DNA from 3 places in the Candidatus Brocadia sinica JPN1 genome. Region 3 is predicted to be linked to each of the others. Evidence: riboswitches for the same ligand, from Rfam matches in the RefSeq annotation. Region 3 holds a riboswitch; each other region holds the start of a gene.

Region 1 (10,415 bases), 790 kb from region 3:
CGATGGCGCGGCGAAAGGCCCGGTATCCCTTTTTAAATTTTCCTTCATTCCAGACCTGTAACAAATTAGCAGTAAACAATCCGTTAAACGTACCATCGGCTGACAATTGATTGTCCTGACAGCCGGATATGAGGATTACGGAGGCATTGACTGCATCACGTGATTCCTTTAATTGAGGATCTTTTAAGATAGGATCATAAAATTTTTTGTTGTCACGATACGTGCGTACCGCCACTTCCATCGGCATGAAACGATACCGAATTTCCGGAGAGATTCCCTTTAAGCCCATTGTCCTCATGGCAGACTGATAATAAGCAAGCTTCGTTACCGTGCCACTGTGACAACTATCAGAAAAGACCAGGATACGCACACCCTGCGCAAATTTACCAAGCAAGGAGTAAATTTCGTCATCAACCAGTTCTCCATCATAGAGGCACCACGTTTCATCCTGTGCATCAGCTTCATCGCTGTTCAGGTCGGGGAGTTGGCCGCCGTGACCTGAATAGCTCAGCATAAAGATATCGCCGGATGTTAAAGTGCTGGCCGCCTTGTTGATTCCATCGATGACATTTGCCCGGGTGGCTTCTTTGGTGAGCAGGGTTTTTACGTCAAACCCTTTTGATCTTGCAATCTCCGCCATGTCTTTGGCGTCCGCTTCGCAGGCATTGAGTTCTCCCGACCATCCGCCATAGTGCGCCGGGCTAACGGCATTTAATCCCGTGGTTAAAGCAATCCCTTTTGACATAAAGTCCTCCTTTTTGGTTAAGTTTGTAGGTAAGGGTCTGTTGCAAAATAACTATAAAAACTCCTGCGGGTTCAAGTTGTAACTTGAACCCCACGTTTTATATTATAGTAAGGGTAATGCGGATGTCGATAATGGTTATCATCGTGGTTTCTTCTTTGATGATTCTGACAGTACAAAACGAATTTCTCGGTTTTTCGATCCTAAGTTGAGGATTCCATCGCCGTCGATATCTTTGATGTGTTGGCGAACCTTCTCAAGGCCTTCTTCGTCATTCGGATCATTATTGGTTTGCAACCTATCGTGGAGATAGCCAATCCAGGGCCGACCCTTTGTTTTTCCACACTCAAAGACACGAACGGCATGTCCGCCAGTGGGATTACCGTTATTGTCATCATAAGAAAAAACCAATTCCACATCTTCCCCTTTTTTAATCTCGTCACAGATAAATTTAAAGGTTACTTTAGCACCTCTATCTTTAGATTTAATCCCGCTGCTTCTGAAGTCACCGTTAGGAAGCGCTTCATCGGGTGGGTTTCCATAGCCACGTCCCTGGTGTTTGTGGATGAGCTTATTCTTCAAACCATTCTTTTTTAAATAAGAAAACTTTCCTTTCAGCATAGGTGTAAACCATACACCGTCGCCATCATTGCGTGCTGGTGCGCGGCGATCGGCCTCCATATCCAACTGTCCCACCAATGAATCATCACCCTTCAAACCGGGTTTATGGTCGTGGGGAACGTTGACTCCGAATCTGTCTTCCAAGTACTGGAGACTGTTTGCAATCGACATGGGAAAGCACTGATTCTTGGCCGTTTGTACATTCACAGCGTTTGGCTGTGTGTGTTTCGTGTTTTTTCCTCTGGGTCTGAACTGTATCAGATTAGGTGGTGGTGCTTCGCCGATCACCGCAGTCTGAGAATCGCCAGCGCCTTCGGCGTTCCAAAGTGCAACCCCAACATCAAAGTCGCCTCTTTCACCGTCGGAAAAATCGTCTTGCGGACTAGAAGCAAACTCTATGTGAGCGCTTAGTTCACTAACATCCGTAGGGGTACTGAGACCAAGGCTGAAGTATGTTGTGACTGTACCGTAGTTCACGTCAACAGGTAGATTCTGAACAACCCATCCAGCATCGGAGAAGATATTGAGAAAGCCGCTGGATATATCAGTTGAAGAGGACAGAAGCTCTGGATTTGCACTGACGCGGCCCCAATCTGAATTTTCCTGGGTTACAGCAGAAAAGACGAAATCCACTTGCTCAAAGTTAACACCCTGTCCGGGCCCCACGGTAATGCCATCCGCATTAGCGAGGGTTACCGTGGTATTGGCGGTGAAGATCCAAAGTCCGATTAACACCGGTAATATCGTTGTGATCCTCTTTGTTACCGTGAACCTTTTTTTCATTGTCTGTTCCCTCCTTAACTAATTATGAGTGTCCTGCAAGGCTTGAAAAGCCTTGCAAATAGCCGTATTCCAGCCTTTTTTCATCTTTAAAATCCTCCTTACATCTGGTATACTATTGCTTAGCCACTTGGGTGGCCTGGTGCCACAGTAATCATCAATCATCGACAAACTCGCGAATCTGCGATCCGATTGCCGTGGTTATCCTTTTTGACTGCTCTGTATTGCCCGACACCTCGGCGAGCTGATATTGTGTTACCGCTCGATCAATTACCGCGCGCGAAAGGAACGCAGCATACCAGGGCTGCGGTCCTGGTCCATAGCGCCAGGGATCAGGGTGAGGGCTAGCTCCGGGTGGGAGTGGCTGCGGGTTCAGCAGCGCCCATGACAAGTCGCGGAGAGCTTGGGCAACCGGACCGATAGTACCATACTGCCCCCATGGATCATCGGGGTTTGGATAAGGCACGGCATCGAGCAAATTAACCAATGCGGTTTTCGTGAGAGTGATGTTTTCATTCATGGTTTGATTTCTCCGTTTGTTTTTCCTGCCGAACAGCATTACGTAGGTATACGAAAAGTTGCAACATAATACGGCTTAGTACCGATAATACGCTTAGTGGTAACTTGTTATAGCCCTATTTGGTCATATAACTAAACCCCTTTTTTTACCCGTTAAAATAAAAAAGCCTTACTGCAAAGATATTTTATGGAAAACATCTTCGGCAGTAAGGCTATCTTTTTCGCTAAAGGATAAGGCGCGTCTTTAACTACATCCTTGTACGTTGAAAGACCCTTTACTTTGCGTCCCCTGATTACTCAGGGTTTGCCCTTATCGTATGTTTTTGTTTATTCCTTCACTTTGTAAGACCAGCATTATCACATGCGATTCAAAATAACACGATATCGTTAGATGTCAAGAAAAAAATAATGATTGATATTGAGTTCTCTTTGAAACACTCATATAATAGAGATGAAACAAGGATTAACGAGGTGTTGACAGACAAAAAATAAAAGATGGGTAGTTGTCGTGAACAGAAAAAATAAAATTGAATGTGAGAAGATAGATGCCCTTATTCAACTTGCTATTCAGGAAGATATTTTTACCGGGGATATTACGACTGAAAATCTCATTCCGGAAAACTTGATTGTAGAAGGAGCATTTATAGCAAAAGAAAGCGGTGTTGTTGCCGGGTTGCCCGTTGTTGAACATTTTTTCTCTAAACTCGACAAGAACGTTTTTTTTAAACAATTGGTGAAGGAAGGAGTCTTCATTCATAAGGGTGAGACCATTGCTGTAGTAAATGGCAGATCGAAGGGTTTACTCTCTGGTGAGCGTATTGCCTTAAACTTTCTTCAGAGACTTTCTGGGATAGCAACTCTAACGGCGCAGTTTATTGAACGTATCAAACCTTTAAATACCTTCATAATGGATACGAGGAAGACCATTCCCGGATGGCGATATCTGGAAAAATATGCAGTGGCAGTGGGTGGTGGGGTTAATCACAGGATGGGCCTCTACGACCAGGTGCTGATAAAGGACAACCATCTGGATATAATAAAAAACAAAGTATTATTTAACATATCTTCTCATGATAGTATTATTGAAAAAGCCGTGTCTTTTTTAAAACAACGAATAAAGAAGGGTATTTTGATCGAGGTAGAAACGAGGACGCTGGAAGAAGTAAAGAATGCTCTTACAGCAGGAGTTGATATCATACTGTTTGATAATATGAACATCCAGCTATTGAATGATGCGGTAAAATTGGTTAAAGAGTGGAAATATAATGAGGGAAAACGTCCGCCACTTACCGAGGCATCCGGAAATATTACCCTGGAAAATGTACATCTTGTGGCACAAACGGGTGTAGACAGAATTTCTATTGGCGCTCTTACCCATTCGGCGATGGCTCTGGATATTTCCTTAGAGATATCTATATAAAATTGTTTGCTCGAATTTTTTCAAAAAATGTTTGAATCCGAGAGAGTTGTTCAATAGAATCTACAATTTTGTAAAATTGTTCATAATTTTTCCGATTTTCTGTGAACTCTGCGTTCTGGTTCGAAAATAAGGCCTGACAAATAAGTGTAAGCATAAATATACCAATACCATAGGACAGAAATTGCATTTTCATCGTTTCAGGGTGTTGCTAGCGCAACATGATGACTGGTTCGAAAATTCAAAATTAAGTGTTGACCACTCAAAGGCTTATGGATTTTCATAGTTTCTGGGTGCAGCAAGAGTGGCATGATGACTGTTATGAAAATATGGAACTGAATACTTACGTGGTTGGATGTATCGTATGAAGGCAGTTGTCATAATCCCCGCAAGGTATGCATCGACCAGACTGCCTTTTAAAGTAATCCTGCCGGAAGTCAAGTCTGTCACGGGAAGATATATCATAGAGCATGTCTATCAAAACGTAAAGCAGGCAAGACGAATTCATAAAGTCATTGTTGCTACAGATAGTCAACTTATATACGATATCGTCAAAGGGTTTGGTGGAGAGGCGGAGATGACTTCCGCATTGCATACTTCAGGAACAGACCGGATTGCTGAGGTGGCGGGACGATTAGATGCTGACATCATCGTGAATGTGCAAGGCGATGAACCCGAGATGCATGCGTCTGTGGTTGATCAGGTCATAGATACTTTAGTGGGAGACGATGTTGCGGTCATGGCAACTGTTGCAAATGCGATAACAGATGCAGCAGAATTACGCAATCCGAATGTGGTAAAGGTTGTGCTGGATAATCGTGGATATGCACTCTATTTTTCCCGTTCACAGATTCCTTATGTGCGCGATAGCAGCGATCTGGTCAATGAGCCAGGCATTACATTTCTGCGGCATCTGGGGATTTATGCATATCAGAGGGATTTTCTATTACAATACTCTAAACTTCCAGCCTCGTCTTTGGAGCATGCTGAAAAATTGGAGCAGCTCAGGGCGCTTGCCAATGGTTACAAAATTAAGGTGGCAATTACACAGTATACCTCCAGGGGTATTGATACAAGGGATGATTTGATGACATTTTTGGAAAGATACAGGCATGACTAAGCACATATTTGTTACGGGTGGTGTGGTTTCTTCTCTCGGTAAAGGGCTTAATTCTGCATCCATCGGGATGTTGTTGGAGAGCAGGGGGCTTAAAGTAAGGCTTCAAAAGTTTGATCCCTATGTAAATATCGACCCTGGGACGATGAGTCCGTATGAACATGGGGAGGTATATGTAACTGATGATGGCGCTGAGACGGACCTGGATCTGGGACATTACGAGCGGTTCACCAACAGTAAGACGAACCGGTACTGTAATTTTACGACAGGTTCAATTTATTATTCTGTTATTATGAAGGAACGCAAGGGGGAGTATTTAGGCAAGACGGTTCAGGTAATTCCCCATATCACCAATGAAATTATAGAATGTATCCGGAAACTGGATGGACCTGATACGGATGTGGTTATATCCGAAATCGGGGGTATTGTGGGAGACATAGAAAACCAGCCATTCCTGGAAGCTATCAGGCAGTTTGGCCAAAAGGCGGGCAGGGAAAATGTGCTCTATATTCACCTAACCCTTGTTCCCTTCTTAAGTGCCGCTGAGGAGATAAAGACGAAACCAACTCAGCATAGCGTTGGTATGTTGCGGCAGGCGGGCATTCAGCCCGATATCATCATATGCAGGACGGAAAAACATCTTGGCGCAGAGGTAAAGGAAAAATTATCCCTGTTTTGCAATGTGGACAAAAATGCGATCATTGAAGAGCGGGATGTGAAGCCTTATCTTTATGAGATACCGCTGATCCTTGTTGATCAGGGTTTAGACACATTTATCGTGCAGAAATTGGGGTTAAAAACAAACGGTAATAATATCGACAAGTGGTTGTCAATACTGGAAATACTGAAAAATCCAAGTCAGGCGACAGAGATTGCAATTGTGGGAAAATATATAGCTCATCAATCAGCCTATGAGTCTATTTATGAATCCCTTATCCATGGTGGAATAGGGAACAATGCGCGGGTGCGGGTGCGCAGAGTGGAATCCGAGGAGATCGAAAAAAATGGCGTCAAAGCGCATCTTGAAGGGGTGAAGGGTATCCTTGTGCCGGGAGGGTTTGGTGTGCGTGGTGTTGAGGGTAAGATCGAGGCGATACGGTATGCACGGGAAAACAAGATACCTTTCTTTGGTATTTGTCTTGGAATGCAGTGTGCGGCAATTGAGTTTGCAAGGAATGTATGCAAGCTTTGGGGGGCAAACAGCACGGAATTTGATATGAACACACCTCACCCTGTAATCAGTTTATTGGAAGAACAACGAACGGTGGTTGGTAAGGGGGGGACGATGAGGTTGGGTGCGCAACCTTGTGTCCTTCAGCCAGGCACAAAGGCTTTTCAGGCATATGGGAGTCGGGAGATATCAGAACGGCATCGCCACCGATATGAATTTAACAACAGATATTCGGAGATGTTTGAGGCTAAAGGTGTGGTTTTTAGCGGACACACGCCGAACGAGCAATTAGTGGAGATCATGGAACTCAAAGAGCACCCCTGGTTTGTTTGTGTACAGTTTCATCCGGAATTTAAGTCAAAGCCTACGAATCCTCATCCTCTATTCAGGGAATTTATACGGGCATCCCTGGATCATTGAAAGTGGTCATGGAAGACGTCTTGTGTTTTTGTCGAAGTATTCGTTGTGAATAATTAAAGCTGAATCCCCAGGGTGTTTGCAATCCGACTAAATTCCTCGTTGGTATGAAATGCAATCATAATCCTCCCCCTGCCATTCCTTTCTTTGATGGTAACCTTTGTCCCCAAAAACCTTCGGAATCGGTCTTCCAGATCTTCGATGTGGGGGGTAGATGGCCTTTTTGTAGCAGTAGGGTTGAGTTTGGCCCGTTTTTTTTCTGCCGAAACCATCTCTTCTATCTCCCGAACCGATAACCCTTCCTCGGCTATGCGTTCATAGAGCTGTATCTGTACTTCCTTGTCCTGAATGGCTAATAATGCCCGTGCATGTCCCATGGTTAATGTTCCACGTGAAACATCATCCTGGATTTTTTGTGGCAAGTCCAGTAGCCGGAGATAATTGGTTACAGAGCTGCGGTCTTTTCCCATGGCCTTTGCGACCTGTTCCTGGGTAAGTCCGAACCTGGCGATCAGTTCTTCGAATCCTTTGGCCTTTTCGATGGGATTGAGATCTTCCCTTTGGATGTTTTCTATCAAGGCGATTTCCAGAATATTTGCACCATCGGCATGCCGGACGATTGCGGGTATCTCTTTCAGCCCAAGTTGTTTTGCCGCCCGCCAGCGTCGTTCTCCCGCAATGAGCATGTATCCGTGTGGGAGTGGTCTTACGATGACTGGTTGTAAAATGCCGTGTTTTCTGACGGATTCCACAAGTCCCCGCATCTCTTCTTCGTTGAAGAGGTCGCGCGGCTGAAGATCGTTGGGTTGAATATCTTCGGGATTAAGTCGTACGATTACGTCTTGTCCTCCGTCGGCTTCTATGCCAATAACTCCGCCAAGGAGTGATTGCAGGCTGCGGCTGAGTTTTTCCTTTTTAGACATGGTCTTGACTCCTTTTTCTGGTGGGTTTTCAATTGCATTTCCTGGTTAGGAATGCTAGTATTTAACACACTTTTCCAGGAAAAGATGTTTCACGTGAAACATTCCAAATTAGTGTATGAGATTTTTTTGAATTTGCAAGGGTTTTTATGAACAGATGCGTATTTGCCATTGCAGGGAATACTGGAAGAGAAATTGTCCGGCAGACAATATTTTATTTGATTGGATGTGGCGGAATATTGTTTATATTACTCTCTTTTTCCTTTACTTTATTTGCTTTTGGTGAGGAAACGCGTATGATAAAGGAGATGGGGATATCAACGATCACGATTTGCTGTTTGTGTCTCGCATCGTTGAGCGCCGCAAATACGATATCCAAAGAAATAGAAAAAGGCACTATCATGACCTTGTTGTCCAAGCCCGTAGATAAGGGATCTGTTCTCTTTGGTAAATTTTTAGGGATACTGCTGGCTGTCTCGTCGGTATTTGTGTTGATGAGTCTTATCCTGACTGTTTCGTTGTGCGTAAAGGAGTCTCTCGATTGTCAGGCAGGCGTATTGACGGCATTTAAACGAGTAGGGTATTTAACGGTTTTTCAGCTGATATTTGCATTTTTGCAGGTTGCCATAATGTGTGCCATAGCAACAGCAGGCTCTGTATACCTGCCTGTGATAGCTAACCTGAGTTGTTGTATGGTTATCTACGTTCTTGGGAATGTTATAAATTCTTTCCAGGATATGCTTTATATGAATGGGGATGGAACCCGATGGTGTCTCGCGTTTTTTGGTGTATTTTTCCCAAATCTTGAGGAATTCAGCGCTGTTGGAGTGGAAAATAAGCTTGGGTCGTTGAGTATACATCACTTGGTATTGTTGATGATATACGCAGTGTTGTATACTCTGTTTGTTCTTGTATTAACATTCGTGCTTTTCAATCGTAAAGAATGTCGTTGAGTTGCGTATCTCTCTAATAGTAGAAAGGACTTGTTGTTGATATATGGAGTAATAGGGGACGTACATAGTAACTATGAAGCATTAACGGCAGTTGTTAATGAATTGCGAGAGGAGCGCGTTGATAAAATATTGTGTACGGGAGATATTATCGGTTATGCCGCCGAACCGATAAAATGTATAGACTTAATACGCGAATTAAACTGTATTGTCGTGGCGGGAAACCATGACTATGCAGCGGTGGGAAAATTTCCAGCAGATTATTTCCATAACGATGCAAGGGCAGCAATTTTGTGGACGGCAAAGTATCTCACGGCTGAGTATGTAGAATTCCTGAAAAATTTGCCTTTAGTTATAGAGCTAAACGATATTACCCTTGTGCATGCCTCTTTGAATCACCCGGAATTTTTTGATTATATTACAACTGGGGTTGATGCACAACTTAATTTAGATATCCTAAGAACACAGATTTGTTTTTATGGGCATAGCCATGTTCCTTTAGCCATTTTTGGAGAGAATGGAAGCCTTCGTGTGGATAGAGGGGGTGTTTTTGATTTAAATAACGTCGAGAAGGCGCTTATCAATGTGGGAAGTGTAGGACAACCACGAGATTGGGACATTAGGGCATCTTATGCTATTTATGATGATGAAAAAAAGGTTGCACAGATTAAACGCGCTAAATATAATATCCACGATGCTGTAAATAAAATCTATATGGCAGGGTTACCGGAAATAAACGCCTTGCGCCTCATGGGATAAGCGCTTTCGGCGCCTATGCTTGTCCTAAGTCCTCCCAGATAATTGCTTGTATTTTCCGTTTGATTTATGATCTCCCTTCTCTGGGTTTAAAGGTGTATTAAATATGCCTCCTCTATGTGGTCAAGTTGTTCTATCTCCCTGATGCAGTCTTGAGGTACTGCGGCATCTACGTTTATAATCGTGATGGCATTACCACCGGTCTCCCTCCGGCCAAACGTCATGTGGGCAATATTAATCTTTTTGTCACCAAGAACTCGACCAATATTTCCAATTAAACCTGGTTTATCCTTACCAAAGAGGATAAACATGTGTTCGTCGAGTACTGCCTCGACGCCGTACCCGTTGATATCCACAATCCTTGGTTCATTTTTTCCGAAGACCGTCCCTGATATGGCAGTTTCACCGTTAGCGCTTTTTATCTTTGCGCTAATGAGGCTCGTGAAATCGCTCACACCACTGCTGGTGGTAATATTGACCTGGATACCTCGTTCTGCGATAAGATGTGGCGCACTGACGAGGTTTACACCATCTTCGAGGGCGGGCTTGAGCAATCCAACCATGAAACTATCCGTAACAAGGCAAATATTCTTCTTTGTGATTTCTCCCGTATAAACGAGATCCACAGACTGAATACCTCCGGCGGCGAGTTGGATGAGGAGAGAACCCATCTTTTCCGCCAATGCTATATAGGGTTTCAGAGTGTTAAATTCTTCAATGTTATACGGGGGGAGGTTTACTGCATTTCGAAATCCCTTTCCCGTAAGGGCGTCGGCCATTTGTTCCGCCGCTTCTACAGCAACAGCAAATTGAGCTTCTTCCGTAGATGCCCCCAGGTGCGGCGTCGCAATTACTTGGTCTAGTTCCAGGAGCTTATTGCCTGCGGGTGGTTCTACGTCAAATACATCAAGGGCTGCCCCCGCAACGTGGCCGCTCTTTATGGCATTGTAAAGATCTTCTTCGGAAAGAATTCCGCCCCGCGCACAATTGATAATACGAACTCCC
Region 2 (10,415 bases), 2.7 Mb from region 3:
CAGAAGGCTGCTGTGAAGGATTTGGTCAATTCGGTGGGTAGCTGGTATCATGTAGTTGGCACTTACAACAAGGCTACAGGGGAGCAGAAGCTCTATGTAAATGGCCAGTTGGTTAATACACGAAACCATCCCGCAGGAAATACGGTTGTGCCATTGACATTATATTCTGACATGAAAATAGGGCAATCAATGATTAGTAACGGTTACTTTAATGGCAAGATTGACGACTTCCGCCTTTACAATCAAGCCATGACCGACCAGGAAGTACAAGATTTGTATAATGCCTTTAGCACTGGTTTGCAGGCCAGCTATCCGTTCGACGAAGGGAGTGGGACGGTTGCTACTGATGCGTCTGGCAACGGCAACGATGGCGCCATCAGTGGGGCCACATGGACAGAGGGGAAGAGTGGAAATGGGTTAAGCTTTAATGGCGCCAGCGATTATGTATCAATTCCCCGCATGAATAATGAAGAGCTTTCTATTGCCGCATGGTTCTATAAGTATGCAAATGATACAACCGCTGTTGATGCCATATTGGGCGCATGGAAATGGAATTCTGATGTGCAATTTAGGGAAGGTTTTATTGTGCAATTTTCCAAAACAGCGCCTGATAAGCTTCAATTTATCGCCGTGACACAAGATGGAAACGGGAATAAGACGCAAAAGACCGCTGTAAAAGATTTGGTCAATTCGGTGGGTAGCTGGTATCATGTAGCAGGCACTTACAACAAGGCTACAGGGGAGCAGAAGCTCTATGTAAATGGCCAGTTGGTTAATACACGAATCCATCCCGCGGGGAATACGGTTGTGCCATTGACATGGTATTCCGATATGAGAATAGGGCACTCAATGAATGGTAATGGTTACTTTAATGGCAAGATTGATGGCGTTAAAATCTATAATCGTGTCTTGACCGACCAGGAAGTGCAGGATTTGTATAATGCCTTGTGAGGCATTTGGTTTGCAAATGCGACCAAAATGAATCGTCCTTTAGCCCCTCCTTGCTAAGGAAGGGGCTAAAGGATGGTAAAAAAGTGTTTCCCATTGAAATTATTTTGAGAGGAGAATTTGTCTCTATAAGGAGAAAATGGCAATGAAAAAATTCACTTTATTGGCTGTTACATTAATGCTGTCGTTAATTTTTAATTTTATTGTAGAATCGAAGGTCAATGGCGAGGCGCCAGGAACTCCTGCTGACCTTGAGGCGACGGCTGGAAGCGGCATGGTTAACCTCTCATGGGACAGTGTTGCTGGAGCAACCGATTATAATATACCTAAATTCTGCAAATGATTTTCGCTATGCGAAAATCGACCTTCTATAATACCCTTGCTAGACAAAAATCAATACTACACTTCAGTTTATTTGGGTTTTCTGAGTTACCCAGCGCCATTTTGGACAAAAAGAATCGGAAAATAGCCCCGATTCAGCCATTCGGAGCGACAAAAACCGGGATGGAAACATACCATCTCCCGGCACGGTGTTTTCAGCGCTCAAAATACCCCGGCTCAAAGACAACAATCATTTTCTGCCCGAACGCAACACTCAGCGATATGCCTTCCCACGCCCGCCATTCCTCCTGATGGAGAAACTTCTCGGGCAACTTTAAGGTCAACTGTCTGCCTCCCTTTATCAATTTCCCTGCAACACGGATTAACCACAGTCTCATCGTCTTTACTTCCCACTGTTGTATCACCCCTCCCGTGAGCAACGCCATCCACTTCAAGAGATTATATGCTAGCCCGACCTTCGCAATTCGAGGGGTAGGCAAACCGCTAAGCCAGTAAATTCAAGGGGTCATGGAAAAAGGTCGGCACTACAGACCGACCTATCCTGATGCATAAATCTTGGGCGGAGGTTGTTCAGGAAGCGTCAATCCCAATTGTGCCAAAAGGAGAACAACATCCTTTTCCGGCTGTGTATAGCGGCTCATGACAATGTGGCGACCATCCGTTGTCGGTAAATGAACGTCAATCATTTGAATGCTCGATAGTTTTTCCAAAATTGCTTCAGACGTCAACCCTGCGGCTCGTCCCCGCGCAAGATTTCGCAGCGTCGTGTGGAGACAAAAAGCCAAAAAGGAGACAAAAATATGGGCTTCAATCCTCCTTTCCAATTGGTGCCATATGGGGCGGATGGAAAGCGATCCCTTCAAATCCTTAAATGCCTGTTCTATACGGGTCAACAGCAGATACGATTCCCAGACGGTTTCAGGCGAGGCTGCCTGCATATTTGAACGAAGCAGATAGCGCGTCCCTCACGCCGCAACGTTCTCCGCAGGCGTTCACGATCCAGACTGAAATGGAACGTGTGTTCATTTACCGGTTCTTGCGGATTTGGCAGAGAGATGCGAACCAGCCCAAAGTCTCGTCCGGCCTCTTTCTTTAATGCCCCGATATGCATCAGCAGGTCGTCACGAGTGATGCTCTTTCGATTGCGAAGTTCGTGCAGGCTTCTCCACAGACGCTTGAGTCTGCGGCGACGCATGGAACGTGCCTTGGCTACCCGGTCATGGCTTTCCACAGAGACGTAAAACTCCGATTCTTGCAGAAGTATTTTCACGCTGACACTCTCACGCGCCTGCATCCAGGGGCTGTTCGAGCAACGGTTTTTCAACACGGGTCAAATGTCTCTTCGGGGTGCCAACCAAATAATCAATCCCTCGGGAACGCATCTTTTCCAACATATCCTCCGTTGGAATACCGCGATCCATGAGCCAGGTGCGCCGAAATTTCTCACACTGCTTTTCGATCCTATCCAGAAACTCCTCCTCCAGTGTCGCAGTGTCTCTTGTATTGCCGGGATATACTTCGTAGGCCACGGGAAATCCTTCCGGCGTCAATACCAATGCCACTACCACTTGAACACAATCCGAACGTTTGTCCCGGCTGTACCCAAACCGTTTTTTACCCCCAGATCCCGTCGGTGGCGGATCACTTTCAAAATACGCACTCGTCAAATCATACAGCAGCACATCATACTTCGCGCCAAGCAGCTTGCCCCATTGCCCTTTTAAAAAACCAAACAGCTCGTCGCGATGCTCAAGCAGCAAATCCAAACAACGATACGGCTTGTCCTTCTGTGCCAGCGAATCATCTTCCCCCAACAGCTCTCCCATTGCGCTCCGCAAATACCACTCACGGTGAAAACGAAATTCGCTTCCCGGATCTATCAATCGGTAACAGACGAGCGCCTTCAGCATATTCAGCCAGATTGTCCCTTTACGGCTTGACGGCAAACGTCCTCTCCAAAAGGTGTCCAGTTCCAAAAGATCCCACACATACAATCCCAACCAGCTCGCACCCCATTCACACGGACGGCGCAATTCTATTTTGTCCAACCTCACCCGGATGGTTTCACAGCCCAGTATGGGCAATTCTTCCTAGTCATCCGGAAATAACGCCAGTTGTTTTGCTTTGGGTTTTGCACCCCACAGTGCCTCTATTGTCCGAACCCATCCCGCCCGTTGGTTATCATTGAGTTCTCCCAAATAGAGAACTTGCCGCTGCACCACTCTTCTTCCGCTGACCCGGCGGTTCTCTACAACGCTCCAATACCGGTGGGTTTTTCTATCCTTCGTCCGTGATTTTTCTCGGAGAAACATGCAAGCATTTTCGCAGTTTCCCTTGCATGCGTCAATAGGCTAGGTCGGCACTACAAGCCGTTTTGAAAATTCACCCCTTTAATATCAAGGGTTTCCCAGCTATACATGCCCAAAAATAACCGTTTTTAGGTGCGAATTGCGAAAGTCGGGCTAATCCTGCAACAAGGCTTCGCCTTGTTTGCAGGATTTAGGTATTAATTTTGTAACATCAGATGCTACCTCGTGTGCAACTGTCTCTGTTGATTTCCTTGTATTTGCAAAAATGAGGGCTTGTCCGCCATCTTTTATGGTTTCAAGGCTGAGGTTCACGACATCCAGGGCACTTTCCTTTTTTACCTGAATAATACTGCCGTCACGAAAGGTTATGGCATCGTTAAAATAGACCCCCTCCTTTAAAGGAACCGGCCTCCAGTCTGATTCGATGAGGTGTGCGCCGAGCCATTGAGCAATTTCTGGCGCATTCGGTATGGTAGCGCTCAATGCAATAAACCGGAGTCCAGGGTTCATCCACCTCAATCGGGTAAGGACGACCTCAAGGGTTGGTCCCCGGTAGGGATCTCCGAGGAGGTGTATCTCATCGGCCACCACAAGACTTATATCCCTCAACCACGAGGCGCGATGTCTGATGAGGGAGTCCATCTTCTCATTTGTCGTAACGATAAGATCCGCTTTATAAAGCCATGGGTCTGCGGTGTCATAATCTCCCGTGCTCTGTACAACCTTCATTCCTGTGTCTTTGTATTTCTTCAAAAAATCATCATATTTCTCCCTTGCAAGGGTCCGTAAGGGGACAAGGTATGCGACTTTCCCGCGTAGCTCAAGGAATACCCTGAGTGCTGCCATCTCGGCTATGAGGGTCTTCCCTGAGGCAGTAGGCGCTGCCACTACAAAAGAATCCTGACTTTGTAAGAGGCCCTCCTTTATTGCCAGGATCTGAGGCGGATAAAGTTCCTTAGTACCTGCAGCAACCAGGGTCTCTGTTAACCGCTTTGATCCACCGTAAGCATGTAAATCATCCACTATCATAGAAAGATATCGGAAAACTGGCAGTAAAAATTTATGCTCAGTAAACGCTGATACGAAAATTTTTTATTACGCGATTTTCAAATTAACTGCTTCTTGTCGGTCACTCGCCAAAAGATATCATGAAAACCTGTCAAAATAGTAATAGTCTTTTTAGAATATCACCACCCAGAGATAGGCCAGTGCAAGGAATAGGTACGCGAGAAATGAAATGGCAAGGAGCCACTGAGATATCCTTCCTGGGCGTGCCCAAGGCGGAAGATGTGGCGCCAGGATTTTGTAATTCAGGAGATAGAGAGCAACGGGGAATATCACAGTGCCGATAAAACCGATAACCGCACTGGTCATAATCAGAGGGCCTGGTGCATTGAGCAGCATGGTAAGAGAGGTAATCATAGTTAAAATTCCCAGGAAGAAATAATACCAATGACGCAACTCAAAGCGGCGGCTCCGGGGAAAAAGGATATGCACAATGTCTGCCTGCATCCTACTTACTGCGTCTGCGGTGGCCAGCCAGGTGTCTGTCAGAAAGGCCGCGGCCACGATAAGAAATAAGAATCGTCCCACAGAACCCCAGCTTACCTCGAAAAAACTGCTTTGCACAACGGCCAATTCGTATTCCCGGGGCAGGAGTCCTTTGGGAAAGAGCAGGGCATAAGCAAGCAGACAGGTCATAAGGGTAGTAAACAGATTTCCGCAAATGCCGACCATGGTATCAACAGAAAGGTAACGCCGCCAGCGTTTCCATCTTCCAGGATTATCCGGGGAGTCGTCGGGCAGGTTCCCGTCGCTCGTAACTGTTTCAGGTTTTCCTGTGACAGGTCCGGTAATACGGCCCATATGATCCGTCATGGCATTGCCCTTATCACGCATCCAATAAGAATAGAAAAGGATCCAGAAACCACCAAGACCGGCAAAGGTAATTGCGGTTAGCAGCTTGGTAGCATCACTGTTATCCCATGTACGCGGTATTGGACCACAGGGACCGAACAAGCCTTTCATGAACCCCGGTGCCGAGTGTAATACCTGCGGTTGAAGGCATGCCCAGAGCAAGCCGCTGACGGTGATCAATGCCACTACCTTCATGAGTCGTTCAATCAGTGAATATACCACACCGCTCATCAAGATGGCGGCAAGAAAGACCATGATAGAAGTGTAACCCCAGAATAACGTTTGACCTCGCTGGCTCCAGCCTGCAGGAAAATGGGTAAGCGCTGCCATTGCCGTTCCTCCCGCAGAGGCAAATGCGCCGAACCAGAGGAATGAGACTGTCATGAGCAGCCAGAGAAATATCCCAAACCAGCGGTTTAGCCGGATAAAGCCGTGGAAAATACTCTCGCCCGTGAGAAGTGTGTATCGACCAATTTCAACAGTAACAGGGTATTGGAGGAGGCAGGCAGGAATAAGCAGGAATAAAAAAGTCAGGCCGTATTTGGCAATGATGTACGGCCACCAGATCAGTTCTCCACTCCCCTGGGCAAGTGCCATCCAGACGATTCCGGGACCCAGCGCTACCCACCAGCCAGGAAAGCGTGGTACCGGTTTGCGTCCAAGAGAAGCGAATTTATTTTTCACTGTTTTGTTTTGTTCCTGTAGCGAATTCATTCAGTGTGAAAATCCCTTGAGATATCGAATTCTCTCCAGAATAGGTGGGTGCGAATAGTACAAGGTAACATAAAGGGGATGGGGATAAAGATTGGTGAGATTCTCTTTTGAAAGCTTTATGAGGGCACTTGCCATACTTTCAGGATCCTTCGTGAGCTCATAAGAAGCCCTGTCTGCCAGTCTCTCGTGTCTTCTCATAAAATAGCTCACACATGGAGTAAACAGTAATGAGAGAATATCCGTAAGGAATGCAAGGATTATAAATTTTGCATAAAGGGTATTTGAACTGACATGAAAAAGCGTTACAAGAAAGTCGCTTTGTATAATTTTGAACGATAGATAAAGGGCAATGAATGAAAATACTTCAAATGCAATGATCATTTTCAACATATGCTTTTTCTTCCAGTGCCCTATCTCATGCGCCAGCACTGAAAGGATTTCCGTCTGGCTCATGCTTGCAAGCAGGGTGTCATAAAGGACAATCCTTTTTGTTTTCCCAATACCGGTAAAATAGGCGTTGGTGTGTTTGCTTCTCTTTGATGCGTCTATTCTGAGAATCCTGCTTGCATGAATGCCAGCCTTATTTGTTAATTTAAGAATCCTTTCTTTTAGTGATTCATCTTCAATTGGGGTGAATTTATTAAAGAGAGGCTCAATGATGTAGGGAGATATATACAGAATAAAGATGCTGAAAATAAAAAGAAAACCCCATACCCAGAACCACCAGTAATGGGGACTCCACTGAATGAGCCAGAATCCTGCAAATGTCACCAGCGACAACATGACGGTTGAAATCAGGAGCGTTTTTATGAAATCGGATACCCATAGTCGTGAGGTCATGGCGTTGAATCCGTATTTATTTTCTATCTTAAAGGTATGGTAAAGGCTGAAAGGTATGGATAGGAATTCGGAGCCATAGGCTAAAAGTAAGAAGAACAGCCATCCCGATACGATAAATGACAGGTTCAGCGAAGCAATCCATGAATTATAGATATTCAGCAGACCGCCAAAGATGAATATGATGGTAATTATATTACTGAATATTGACGATATAAAGCTGAAACGGGTTTTTTCTGTTTCGTAGTCAATTGTTTTTTTTAGTACCGATTCGTCTATCTTTCCCGCAAATTCAGATGGAACAGTTGCGCCAGCCCTTCTCATGTGTCTGAGATTGAGATACTGAACCCAGTATTCAAAGGTCTCTTTGAAGATGTAAAGGCAAAGGATGAGAACAAGATATGCGTTCAGGATAAGACCTCCTTTTCGTTCACCTGGATTGTGTTCGTATTGTTAGCATAGACATATAAGTAATGATACTATCAAGAGGGATAGTTATGATAAATCAAAATTTTAACTTCTTATTTGACCATACAAAAGTGGAATAGTGCAATAGGAATTTTATTTCTTTTATTTTTTTGCTTGAGATAAGTTACTATGCATGTTATATAAGTATGAAGTTTCAATAATGGTTTTTACGAAGTAGTGCGGTAAAAGAACATTACGATAAAGGCAAATCCTGAGTAATCAGGGGACGCAAAGTAAAGGGTCTTATCAGTTGTTTAAACAGTTTAAGCCGTTTAAACTGTTTAAACGGCTTACGAAGAGACAGCCTTACTGCCGAAGATGTTTAATAAATATCTTTGCAGTAAGGCTTTTTTGTTTGGTTTTTCAGTAATTGAGTTTGATGACTATAGTCTTTTAACCAGGAATATTTACGATTTAGGAGATATATATTTTACAAAGAGAAGTAGGGGCGTATTGCAATACGCCCTAAGAAGCCTTTTTATTCTTACCCCGGCAACTTTTAGAAAGAATGGGAGGTGTATTATGGCAGAACCCGTACGTATTACTCCGAAAGAAGTTTACCAGAAGTTGAAATCCGGCACAACGCTCCTCGTCTGCGCATATGACGACGAGACAACATTCAGGCAAATGAAACTGCAGGGTGCGATTTCGCTGCACGAATTTAAATCAAGGTTACCGTCATTATCAAAAGATCAGGAGATTATCTTTTACTGCGGCTGACCCAAAGAAGCGAGCGCTGCCGGTCAGGCAGCGGAATTCATAAAGAAGGGATATAAGAATACAAAGGCCCTTGATGGAGGCGTTAATAGTTGGAAAAAGGCGGGCTATCCTATCGAACCGTAATAACGTATAAGGTTGGGTGAAGCTGACAGACTAGGTCAAATGAACTTTTTTGCTTCAAAAGTGAGTAAGAACTGCTATAAATTGCCATTTTTTGCGCTTGTTTTGTCGCTTTTTAACCCATAAAGCGGGGAATAAATCTCACGAAATAGGGTGAAATTGCCCATTTGACCCAGTCTGGAAGCGCATCTCGGTCATTACGGATGCCGATCATTAACTTTACTATAAGGAGGGAAGGGTATGGAAAACAAAATTATATGGGAAACAGGAATGGACAATGCCCTATCAAGGGCACGATTGGAGAAAAAGCCAGTGTTACTTGATTTCTTTAACCCAGGCTGAATCGGATGCCAACAGATGGATACAGTTTCGTATCCAAATAAAGACGTTACCGAATTTATCAGAGATTCTGTAATTCCACTGCGCGTGCGCTATGATACGCAGCCCCTTGCTACGGATTTTAGTATAAACTGGACTCCAACCCTTATAATTCTTGATATGGAAGGCAAAGAACATCACAGGGCAGTCGGTTTTCTTTCTCCCGAAGAATTGATGCCTTTGTTATTGCTGGGTATTGCAAAAGTTCATTTTGACCACAATGCATTCAAAGAGGCGTTTTCAAACCTGGAGAAGATTTTATCTGATTTTCCTAAAAGTGACTCAGCACCGGAGGCAATTTATCTGAAAGGTGTATGCTTATACAAAGATACGAAAAATCCAAAAGGACTTAAAGAGGCATACGAACAACTTCAGGCCAGGTATCCTGAGAACGAGTGGACAAAGCGGGCATATCCCTATCGGCTTTTATAGCTGTGTACCTTGCGATCGTGAGTTAGGCCACTCCGGACTGCGCTGAAGAAACTCCAACAACTCTAAACCAAACGTAAAGGAGTTACCTATGAATACAAAATACACTTACCGCCGTCTCTCCAAAGATAACGCCGCAGTCCTTCTCATTGACCATCAATCCGGCCTTGTTAATCTTGTGCGGGACTACTCGCCGGATGAATTCAGGAATAACGTCCTCGCACTAGCCGACCTCGCCAAATACTTTAAGCTGCCGACCATCCTGACGACCAGCTTTGAAGATGGTCCCAATGGTCCAATCGTACCAGAACTTAAGGAAATCCACCCAGAAGCCGTTTACATTCCGCGTCCTGGCCAGATCAATGCCTGGGACAACGAGGACTTTGTGAAGGCGGTCAAGGCCACCGGCCGCAAACAGTTGCTCATCGCTGGTGTTCTGACAGAAGTTTGCGTGGCCTTCCCCGCGCTCTCAGCACTGGAGGAAGGCTTCGAGGTCTTCGTCGTCACCGACGCTTCCGGTACCTTCAACGAGGTCACGCGCCACGCTGCGTGGGCGCGCATGGTGGCTGCAGGCGTGCAATTGATGAACTGGATGGCCGTTGCCAGCGAACTGCATCGTGACTGGCGCAACGACATCAAGGGATTGGGCAAACTGCTATCCAGCCACCTGCCTGCTTACAGAAACTTGATTACGAGCTACTCGGTAAAGAAACCAGTGGCCTAATCTGCGCTCAGCTAAACGATTTCGCACATCACGGCTCCTGTTCCCGTAGACCCAACGCGCAGGAGCCGTGCCGTACTCTGCCGGAAGCTGTTCTTGTTGGGCGAAATTGCGTTCCTGGTGCCGTACGTGTTTTGTTTTTCTGAATGCAGAAAGAGGGAGAGATACCGTTGACCTATTTGAAGTACCTTCAACCATGTGCATGATCTTCAATGAGACAAACAATAAAATGTACCGGTGCTTTCCATGAGCAATTAACGCCCTATAACGCTGTTATGGAATTATTTATATACCTGATAGCTCAGGTGATAATTGAGACATATTTCTGACCAAAAATCGATGGAGGAACGCAATGACTGAAACGAGAAAGATCCGTAAGGTCTTGAAAAGTAAACCTACGATAGAAGGTGCCGGTGTCCACCTCAAACGTGCATTGGGATATAGCCAGGTTCCGATGTTTGACCCTTTTTTACTTCTGGACGATTTCCGCTCAAACAATCCAGAGCATTATA
Region 3 (10,415 bases):
ATACTCGTTAGCGAGGTGGAGTAACCACGACAAGATTCTGAAACAAGTTCAGAATAACAAATAACAGTGCCGTGTCATTGCCGAAATTGGTTCAGTTGCTAATTATTGCTGTTTCTGTAAGGTCTTATTTCCCTCAGCGTTTTTACAAGACGTGAAATATCTTCAGGGAGGTCTACCTGGAATTCCATTTTCTTATTCTGAATAGGATGGAAAAACCCTATCCTGTGCGCATGGAGCGCCTGTCTCTCGATAATTGGCATTTCTCCGGATTCTCTTTCCTTCTCCAGCAGGTCGGAAAGATAGCATGATTCATGGTTACTATACATAAAATCAGCAACAACCGGATGCCCAATCGACCGCATGTGTACACGGATTTGATGTGTCCGTCCCGTCTTTGGCATTATTCTTACCAGGGTATAACCACGGAACCGTTCCATTACCTCATAGATAGACACAGCCTCTTTGCCGTTATCGCGTCTTACGGCCATTTTTTGCCGGTCTGTTTTATGCCTTCCAATAGGTAAATGAATCTCGTCGGAATCAAACATAATCTCGCCTTCGACCACGGCAATATATTCCTTTTTTACATAGCGTTTTTCAAACTGCATGGCAATATGGGAATGGACGGCATCGCTCTTGATTACCAGCATAATCCCGCTTGTATCTCTATCCAGCCTATGCACAATGCCCGCTTTTAATGGCCCGTTGGCTTGGGAAAGATTCTGACAGTAAAAGGCTAATGCGTTAACAAGGGTGCCGGAAGGATGGCCGCCCGCAGGATGCACAACCATATCGTACGGTTTGTTAATGAGCATCAAATAATCATCTTCATACACAATATTTAAGGGTATCTCCTCAGGGACGATCTTGCTTTCTTCAAGAACAGGCACATGGACGGAAATACAGTCTCCCTTCTGGATATCATAGCTGCTTTTGACCGTATGTCCATTGACCAGTACAGCCCCTTCTTTTATTAACTTCTGAATAAAAGTCCTGGAATAATCGGGAAGACGCGAGGCAAGGTATTGATCAATCCTTTTGTCTTCAAATACCTTTTTTATATCAAAGGTTACCTCTTTTACTTGCGAAATTTCCTGCTCCATAGTTATTACCGGATTACAGATAAACGATACTGCGCCATTGTAGCCCAATTGCTGTTTGGAGAGAGTTCAAGTGCTTTGGTATATGAGCGGATTGCATCGGTTGTCTGACCTAACTTTTCGTAACAACGACCAGCGTCCCAGCTTCCTTGTGCGACGAGAAAATTATTACCGGCAACTACAATGTCCTCAAATTGTTTTACCGCCTCCTGGAAAAGCCCTTTTTCCTCATAGGCATACCCCAGAGATTGCTTTACAATGGGTGCCAGGGAATGGCTGCTATACTTCTCCAGAAAATCATTGTACATGCGAATAGCATCATCATAGTTCTTCAGGCGATAATAAATATTTCCCAGCTCAAATACTACCCATGGAGCAGCGCTGGAAGAAGGTATCGTATCTTTCATATATTTGTAAGCATCAGCTGCAGTGCTCAAAGCCGCAGTTTTGTCCTTTTCATCCTTTCCCTGTTGTACCGTCATTGCCAGATCGTTATTGATTTTCCACAGATTTTGCCACGCAACCTCCGTCTTTCTGGCCTTTTCTGTGGTGAAAAAAGCAGTTCCTCCACCAGCAGCAATTGCAACACCAACACCTATTCCAATATAGACCTTATATTTATTCAGCGTTTTTAAAATATTTACAGTAGCTTCTTTCATTTTTCTTCTTTCTACAATTTAAACACCCAAAATACCGCTTAAATAAAATGAAATTTCCTTGCACAATCAAGTTATAAACCAACTAAAAATTCCGCCTCTTTAAAAATTTCCTGAATATCTTTTTCTTCCAAACCCGCCCCGCGTGCAATGCATTCGGCGCGGTTCCGGTCTAACAAATCGTCAGGCGTATGTGAATCGGAACCAAAAACAAGTTTTGCCCCAACCTTCTTTGCCATTTTAACTACGTGTCCATTTGCATAAGCATGCCCTTTCCTGCCGGAGATTTCCAATCTGACCCCCTTGCTTTTAGCGAGATTCGCATCGTCTTCTGTAATAAGACCGGGATGTACCAGGATATCAGCGCCGGCCTCTATTGCTGCCCGATTTGTCCCCGGCAGCACGGGTTCGGTAATAGTCTCGCCATGCACCAGCACAATGAATGCACCTAATGTTTTTGCCCGTTTTACCATGGATTTTATATGCTCCGGACGAAGATGGGTCAATTCAACCCCGCCATACACCTTGATTTTAGAAACAGATGCTATTTCCTTACATGCCTTCAGGACGTTCGGAATTACTATATCAATATTTGAATAGTCGACATGATCCGTTATTACCAGCCCTCGAAACCCCTTGGCCTCGCAACGACGGATTAACTCAGCTGGTAAAAGTACGCCATCAGAAAATAACGTATGTGTGTGCAAGTCAATCATCTGCGAAGGCCAATCGCCGATAAAAAATTTTAATGCGCCCGAGACGATTTGAACGTCTGACCTACGGTTTAGGAAACCGTCGCTCTATCCTGCTGAGCTACGGGCGCATTGGATTATTGCAAGTCATTCCTGTCCAGGAAAACAAGGACAACCGAGCGAAAATCAGATAGTTTAAAAGAATAAATTATAGCCTTAAGTAAAAAAAAATCAACATCATTCCATCTCGTCCGGTCATTTCCACCTCACACGAAGAATTCAATTGAAGTAGAGAATGCTTCATATTACAATGCAATGACATTATAGATACGTCTTGTTTATTCTGGCAAACGAAGGAAATAAGCCGGTGTGTTTTGTTGTAACGAACGAAATGACAAGGGAGAGAAACGGTATGCTTTTTCTTATTCGATACATCCCATTATTGCTTCTTCCCGGTATATTTATAGCCGCCGGTTGTGGTGTACAGGACCCTGATTACTACAACCGCCAGGGCGTTTCCTTGGATAGTCAGGGCAAGGTTGATGATGCCATCGCTGAATACAGGAAGGCATTGAGGATAGAGCCCTATAACAGAGAGGCGCATTACAACCTCGCAGTAGCCTACCACAAAAAAGGGTTGTACACAGAAGCTATTGAGGAATACAAAACCGTATTGGGACTCTATCCAAATGACCCTGAGACCCTCTATAATCTTGGTGCGATATATGCACGAAACAACATGCAGGATGCAGCTATTTTTGCCTGGGAAAAGGCGGTGGAATTAAAGCCAAATTTTACAGAAGCACATTACGTTTTAGGATTTACCTATGCTCAGAAAAAGCAATTTGACGAAGCCATTAAAGAGTATAAGAAGGTTATTGAAAAAAAACCAGATGATGCAGTTACCCATAACAACCTGGGAGTTGCTTACACCGAAAAAGGGTTACTGGATGAGGCTATTGATGAGTTAAGGAAATCTGTCAAAATTAATCCGGCAATGGCAATGACCCACAAAAATCTTGAATTTGCCTATAGAAAGAAGGGGATGGAAAAGGAAGCTCAAAACGAACTCAAACTTTATGAGGAATTAATGAAAAGGGGGAATCAGCCGCAATAAAAGAGTTTCATTGTCTGTTGGTAAAACTCTGAGCACTACTTCACCGGGTCATACCCGGAATCACCAAAGGGATGGCATCTCAGTACACGCCATATGCCCAGGCAAATTCCCCAAATAACACCTTTTTTTTCCACTGCATCGATCATGTATTGAGAACAGGTAGGTTCAAACCGGCAGGAAGGATGAAAAAGGGGTGAAATGATACCTTGATAAATCCGGAGGAGTTTAATGACGATAAATTTCATTGGCAAAGGTTTCGTTAATTTGGAGCAATAATTTCCTAAATCCATTATCAACGTCGGACAGTTTCAGATCAGACGAAAAGGGATGTCTTGGAATGGCAACAATATCGACATGCACAGCAAGTAAGTGTTTGTTCAACCTGTAAACCTCTCTCAGCAGTCGTTTGGCGCGGTTGCGCCGAACGGCATTTCCTACCTTTTTACTCACTACCAGTCCCAAACGGGAATGTTGAAGGCCGTTAGGCATGACATAGAGAACGGTCTTTCCATTTTTCAATACCTTACCCTCATGAAAGACCTTTTCAAATTCCTTCTTTCTGGTCAAACGTTCAGCTTTTGTAAATCGAAAATTCATGAACTGAAATCGTATGATAAGTATGATAAGAATGTAGGGGATTTTATAATGCCTTTAGGTTAGCAGAAACAGATGAGGTAGTCAATGATATCCCTGCAGGATCAAACAATGCCACGCAGTCCATTGAGTTCTTCTGACAGAAGGAATGGTTTAAAGCCCAAAGCGAAAGCTTTTGAGCTATCGAGTGAAACATCAGGAGGTCTCGGTGCTGGCATGACCACATCCTTCTGTCTGCTGGGTATTAACCGGGCTTCTCGTATGTTTAAGGTTTCCATGAGCAACTTGCCAAAATCGTAGCGTGAAATGCGTTCAATGCCTCCCAAATGGAGTAATCCTCGTGCCTTTTCAAGGGCAAGAAAAATTCCGGAGACTGCGGTTTTTCCACTTACCGGAGTCCTGAATTCATCCACAAATAATCGCAATTCTCTACCCTCTCTCATTGTTTCGGTCATTGGTTGAATAAAGCTTTTGGCGCCAGGTCCGGAAATACCAAACATCAATGCCATGCGGCAAATGGCAACCAGCGGATGGTATTTAAGCATACCCTTCTCAGCCAGTACTTTCTGCTCACCGTAAAAATTGACGGGACAAACGGGATCTTCCTCACGGTACGGGGCATTTAAACCATTAAAGACTAGGTCGGTTGAGGTAAAAACACACGGGATGTTATAGTCAGCACAAAGTGCGGCAATATGAACAGAGGCAGCTACATTGATTTTCTGTGATTCAGTCCGATGGATTTGACAAAAATTCGGGTCAGAGTTTGCGGCGGTATGGATTACTGCATCCGGATTGGTTTCCTGAAATAGTTTCTTCAATTCATAAAAATCAGCCAAATTAATTTTTACGATATTTACACCTGCAATTCCCACAGGATGAGAAAAGACTGTCCCGAATGTCTTCCATTTATTCTTCGCGGCCTGACAAATATTCCAGCCCAGGAAACCACTGGCACCCGTAACGAGCAATTTTTTCATAAATTACCTCGTAGCAGTATTACCCTGTAAAAGCTTCTTTTTGCTGTTGCATGCATCGTTCATAACCTGTAGGTATTTTTTGACTACATTAAGGATGCCTTGCGATTAGTAGTCTTGTAGTTTTCTAGAAACACAGATAATTTTTCACCAGGGATACACCATTCCTTTTCACCATTTTCTTGCAGAGACTCTTTTCAATGCATCAATACATTTCATCTACTATGAGTTGTGTATTAAAAAGCATTTTCTCATATCGTGTATAAACCCCGTGTCCAAAAAGTGTATCAAAACAATTAGGATAAATGGTACTATTATCCTTGTAGTCTACTAAAATTGTTTTCCCATAATGAGGAACCCTCATTCTTGCTTTTAAATTCTCAAACAATCCAATCATATCATTGCCTTTACCCAGTATCTCATCGAGTTTCTTGTCAGACATGCGCTCTGTATCTGTTTTTGCAATGGTATCCGATCCGGCAATAGCCGATTGTTGTACATAGTCGCCATGTTTTGTGCTAAAAACCATGGTATCTATAGCTCCAGCCAAAAATTCATTTCCACGATGATTAATAATATTCAATAGATTATACTTTCCGTCCCCCCATCCGTAGCGAGGAGGTGTTCCAAAGGTAACAATGTCTAAATGAACCTGCCGGATTTTTTGTAAATACTCATCAAATTTTGAAACATCTATCCCTGCTTTCCCGCCGATAGCAAGGAGTGCACTCACACCTGGTGATTGTGCCAGAAAATTTGTCATAAGTGCAAACAATTGTCCGGCATGGCTATGACCAAGTAATAAAACCCTTTCTCCCCATGATGGCATTTTCGTATCAATGTCATTCGCAAGTGCACTAACCAACTTTATGGACTCTCTCAAACGTGCAAAATGATGATTCTCAGATGACCAGATAAACCGTTCACAACAAATATCATTGCCAATAGCCTTTTTAAATAGCGCCACATATTCTTGTGTATAATTGCCACAATCCTCCATCATTTTATCAATCATATTTTGTTTGATAAATTCTTTAACTATGGGAGTAAAGTCGTGATTTATTTGCTCAATAAGATTCGCAATGCCAAAAGGATCGTCACCGGCATAGGTACCGTGTATAAAATATATGAGACCAACTTTTGCCTGTTTCAATCGATGTCCAAGGTCACGCATTTTACTTTGCCATTCCTGAGATTGGTCGTCTAATTTCAATGATTTTTTATTAAACGAAACTCTTTCTTTGAATTCAACGTGTGTGTAAGGAGTCGTGGGAGGGGTATTGACATATTCCTGCGGCTGAAGATCTGCATTGACAATACCCATAAAGCCGAATGATAGAAAAAAACAAAAAATACCTGAAATCGTATAAAAAAGCTTCTTCATATTTATTTTACCCATAGTAGAGGATTATCGAACTTTATCACATCGGAATTAATAACTATACCATCTGAATGTTTTATTGCACACCCAGAAATCATACAAAAGACTATTCCGCTTCCGGGAATATCTTCGTGCTTCAGAGCAAAAACATCGATGCCTCTATCTTCCGGGGGCCGTTCAGTTGAGGCGTCTGATCCTGAATATCGGCAAGTTTCATGGACCGACCACACATTTTCGTGAGATTCCCGTACGTTAATTTCTTGCCCTTATTCTTATAAATTTCATGGCATATGAAATAGGTAAATGCGCCATAATTTGCACCGCCTACGGGATACTCTTTGGCAGTTTGACTATCCTTGCATGCTGAAAGTGCAATCGGAATATACTCGTCTTTCTCTCTTTTCATCTCCCGTAATAACCGCCGTTTCTTGTCCGCAAATTCCTCGCGCAATTTAAACACAGGCAAAGGACTCCCTTCAAATTTAAACTCATACACCCTGTTCAAAATATCCATGGGCGGCAAAAATCCTCGCACTTTGATACTTTCACCCCTTGTGCCTGTTCCTGAATGGCAGCAATCGAAGATGACCGTAAGCTTGACCCCGGCAGGGAGGTTTCCAAACAATTCCCTGAAATCGTTGTCTATCAACCCTGGCGCATCAGAATCAAAGTCGTAGGGGACTATGCATTCATCAAGTCCGTCCACTTCATCACCTATCCGTTCTGGTATTTGAGTTCCGTGTCCCGAATAGTGTAAAAGAAGCGTATCTCCACTTTTTGCCCCATCAAGCAACCACTCTATCTTGTTCCTGATCTTATTCGTGGTTGCGCGGTGATTATGAACCATATGGATGTCTTTGGTTGGGAATTCATGCACCTCCTGAAGCATACGGTTTACCAGGAAAGAGTCGTTTATGCAGCCGTAGAGCGGTGGAATAGGGAACGGATATTCGTTAATGGCAATCAGTAATGCCTTTTTCTTTGGTTTTCTCGGCTCTAACGCCCTCTCTGCAACCCCTGGTGGGATTGTTACCCTCAAGGATGTCAGCAGGATCCCGGTCATTTCGTCATCCCCTAGATACCCCACCGCAAGGTGACCAGTCTTACTATGGATATTCATGTTTTTAAAGCGGTCATGATCATCGTAAATATTTAAGTAACCGCCAATAGGATCGCCATTAAACCATTCCCAGAATCCGTTTCCCTCATTATCGACATTCGTCCACCGCATCGTCTTCTCCGGATATTTTCGCCGTTCAATTCTGACAACGGGTATCCACAGAGGGCTGCCAATGGTAATCAGTGACGAAATCTTTGGACATTTGTCCCACCTGCTTAAGACATCGTACGTTACTACTGTTCCCCAGCTATGACAGATAATGTGGAGTTCAGTATCCTGTTGTGACAATTCGATAAGTTTGTCCCGAAGCTGTTTTTGGACTTTATCTGCTAAAGCTGCATCAAGTAAATAATATCCAAAATCGCCAAGGTAATCGCCAATGAATCCTCGCTCCATACTTCGATCGAGAGTTTTTCCTTTCCCTTTGCACCATCGTAAGAGTTCCCGGTGAATTGTCGTATTTATTTCATCCTTGAGTTTCGATGCCTTGTCTGTTAACGAGGGCGCTTTCAATGATCTTTTTCCGGGTTCTCCTCCCCCTGAATAATCATCCATAATGCCTTCCCACCATACACCATGATAGTCACGGTTAGGGTCAAATTTGTTTGTCCCGATTGCATTAGCAACTCTCTCACGCCATTCATGCCAGTAATCAGACTTTGAATCCCCAATTCCATGGACAAAAATTATTTTTCCCATACGGTTCCCCCTTTCCTGCAAATAAAAAAGCCTTACTACAGAGATATTCATTCCGGCAGTAAGGCTGTCTTTATTCCCGCAAAAACCGGTTTTTTAAAACCCCGTCCGTACAGGCTTAAAGATCCACTACTTTGCGCCCCCCGATCACTCAGGGTTTACCCTTATCAAAATGCTTGCTAAAGAGTCATTGGCAAAATAGAAACCATTTTACAACAGGCAAAAAAAATTTTAAAAATTATTTCATTGTGATTTGTATTTTAATCACTTACGAACGAAGAACAAAACATGAATGGCAATGGATATAATGCGCAAAAAATGCAACATGCCACACAAGTGTATCGTCACATGTATGTGTCATGACACACAACCGGTATAATTCACGCGGAAGACAGTCTTTCTTTCAGATTCGATGCGGCCCAGGCTTCTTCGTGCCTTTCAGTATTTGAGAAAAAAGTCTAAACTTTATTTTTACTTTTGGTGGGAAGATAATAAACATTTGACATTAATTATAGGCTGGGTTATACTTTTTGTCAAATACTTAAATCATTTATCTAAAATGAGTTATGTGTTGAATAAATCTCTTTGTTAAATGAAGGAGCAGATATGTCTTATCTTCTGAGTCTTATGGAAACCTTTGATAACTCTATCGGAAAACTTCTCATAGCAGCCGTTTTAGGCGGGATTATTGGGTGGGAAAGGGAACGGCGAGGACGACCGGCCGGATTGAGGACCCATATTCTGGTATGCGTGGGTGTAACCCTGATGATGGTGGTATCTGAGCATATCTTTCAAAGATATAAAACTTTTGCCGCTGATTCCATCATACGGGTCGATCCTGCAAGGATTGCCGCCCAGGTGGTAACCGGGATCGGTTTCCTGGGTGCGGGCACAATTATGAGATTTAAAACAACGGTGCGGGGGTTGACGACTGCGGCATCTTTATGGGTCGTGGCGGGCATCGGTTTGGCAATAGGAAGCAGCTGTTATACTCCTGCGATGCTTACAACACTCATAACGCTTTTTGCGCTATTGTTAGGACCTCTCTTTGAACGCGGAATTAAACGTGATACCTATAGAACACTCAAGGTGTGCGCCTCAGGTTCCGAACCCAATTTCACACCTATTGTGGAAATATTAAGAAGGAATTCAATGGAATTGCAACATTACGAATTTGAACGCGACCTTGTGAAAAATGAAGTTCAGTATAACATCAATGTGAGATTTAAAGACGAGACTGCGGTCTCAAAAGTTTGCGATGAGGTTGCCAGGTCGATTAAAGAGATTCGTAAACTTGGGTGGGAGTAAGTGTTTTTGATTATCTAACTATCTACCAAATAAACATTTGACAATATATAGCCCATTTGATATATTCCCCCATAAAAGTATGGCATAGCCTGCTCTGTCTCAAAGTAAGCACAAATAAGCAGGCTTGTCGTTCGGCTGACCCTTCGGCAAGCTCAGGAGAATGAGATTATTTCGCCCGTGCATGGTGAGAGCGTGTCGAACCATCACGACGAAGTCCATGCTGCCCGTTACTCGGCAAATTCCTGAAAGGTAAAATAAGTCCGTTATAGAAAATTCATGTATCGATAAAAGTTTTCATGGGAGACCTGATAATGATAATGAATCTAGTATCGCCATTCAAAACACTAACGTTAATGGCAGTATTAGTTTCTGGCAGTATATACGGATGTTCCAAGGCTGATATGCCTGATGAGGTTATCACTGCATATCAAAAGGCCATCCGCATAAATCCCGCTCTGGCGGCGGCACACTATGATCTGGGGATGGCATATAATAACCGGACGATGGTTGATGAAGCTATCGCAGAGCTAAAAAAGGCTACAGAGATTGATCCAAACTATAAGGACGCATTTTTCCAGCTTGGTTTACTTTCCATAGAAAAAGGCCTCTGGGAAGATGCTATAACTGCATTCAAATCTGTGATACAATTAGATCCCAACCATGAGTTGGCGCATAGTAAGCTGGCTGACATCTACAAATCCAGACAGATGTTTAACGATTCCGTACATGAATACAAAAAAGCATTGGAGATCAATCCAAAAGACGGCGTATCTC

Evidence for each region. Region 3 has a riboswitch for cyclic di-GMP ahead of BROSI_RS03200 (caspase family protein). Riboswitches for the same ligand answer to the same signal wherever they lie in the genome.
Region 1: it holds a riboswitch for cyclic di-GMP, as region 3 does, so the genes downstream of both, BROSI_RS06725 (hypothetical protein) here and BROSI_RS03200 (caspase family protein) in region 3, are expected to answer to the same signal.
Region 2: it holds a riboswitch for cyclic di-GMP, as region 3 does, so the genes downstream of both, BROSI_RS15375 (rhodanese-like domain-containing protein) here and BROSI_RS03200 (caspase family protein) in region 3, are expected to answer to the same signal.

The regions. Positions count from the first base shown of each region.
Region 1 covers NZ_BAFN01000001.1:1,490,795-1,501,209, forward strand. Annotated here, with positions in the region: gene BROSI_RS06715 (caspase family protein) at 1-745, opposite strand, end outside; gene BROSI_RS06720 (hypothetical protein) at 884-2,146, opposite strand; gene BROSI_RS06725 (hypothetical protein) at 2,301-2,663, opposite strand; cyclic di-GMP riboswitch class I at 2,862-2,981, opposite strand; gene nadC (carboxylating nicotinate-nucleotide diphosphorylase) at 3,171-4,082, shown strand; gene kdsB (3-deoxy-manno-octulosonate cytidylyltransferase) at 4,444-5,199, shown strand; gene BROSI_RS06745 (CTP synthase) at 5,192-6,787, shown strand; gene BROSI_RS06750 (ParB/RepB/Spo0J family partition protein) at 6,841-7,707, opposite strand; gene BROSI_RS06755 (ABC transporter permease) at 7,854-8,657, shown strand; gene BROSI_RS06760 (metallophosphoesterase family protein) at 8,694-9,413, shown strand; gene serA (phosphoglycerate dehydrogenase) at 9,500-10,415, opposite strand, start outside.
Region 2 covers NZ_BAFN01000001.1:3,357,600-3,368,014, forward strand. Annotated here, with positions in the region: gene BROSI_RS15340 (LamG-like jellyroll fold domain-containing protein) at 1-951, shown strand, start outside; gene BROSI_RS15345 (hypothetical protein) at 1,094-1,291, shown strand; gene BROSI_RS15350 (transposase) at 1,485-1,787, opposite strand; partial or broken gene BROSI_RS15355 (IS1634 family transposase) at 1,827-3,602, opposite strand; gene BROSI_RS15360 (DEAD/DEAH box helicase) at 3,753-4,628, opposite strand; gene BROSI_RS15365 (Nramp family divalent metal transporter) at 4,779-6,230, opposite strand; gene BROSI_RS15370 (M48 family metallopeptidase) at 6,231-7,391, opposite strand; cyclic di-GMP riboswitch class I at 7,729-7,852, shown strand; gene BROSI_RS15375 (rhodanese-like domain-containing protein) at 8,058-8,255, shown strand; gene BROSI_RS20865 (thioredoxin family protein) at 8,616-8,717, shown strand; gene BROSI_RS15380 (tetratricopeptide repeat protein) at 8,733-9,185, shown strand; gene ycaC (isochorismate family cysteine hydrolase YcaC) at 9,274-9,906, shown strand; partial or broken gene BROSI_RS21475 (pirin family protein) at 10,256-10,415, shown strand, end outside.
Region 3 covers NZ_BAFN01000001.1:696,722-707,136, forward strand. Annotated here, with positions in the region: gene BROSI_RS03155 (RluA family pseudouridine synthase) at 99-1,103, opposite strand; gene BROSI_RS03160 (tetratricopeptide repeat protein) at 1,109-1,759, opposite strand; gene BROSI_RS03165 (histidinol phosphate phosphatase domain-containing protein) at 1,831-2,472, opposite strand; tRNA gene BROSI_RS03170 (tRNA-Arg) at 2,506-2,579, opposite strand; gene BROSI_RS03175 (tetratricopeptide repeat protein) at 2,861-3,565, shown strand; gene yidD (membrane protein insertion efficiency factor YidD) at 3,601-3,810, opposite strand; gene rnpA (ribonuclease P protein component) at 3,791-4,162, opposite strand; gene BROSI_RS03190 (SDR family oxidoreductase) at 4,264-5,139, opposite strand; gene BROSI_RS03195 (hypothetical protein) at 5,342-6,520, opposite strand; gene BROSI_RS03200 (caspase family protein) at 6,654-8,336, opposite strand; cyclic di-GMP riboswitch class I at 8,388-8,506, opposite strand; gene BROSI_RS03205 (MgtC/SapB family protein) at 8,940-9,641, shown strand; gene BROSI_RS03210 (tetratricopeptide repeat protein) at 9,953-10,415, shown strand, end outside.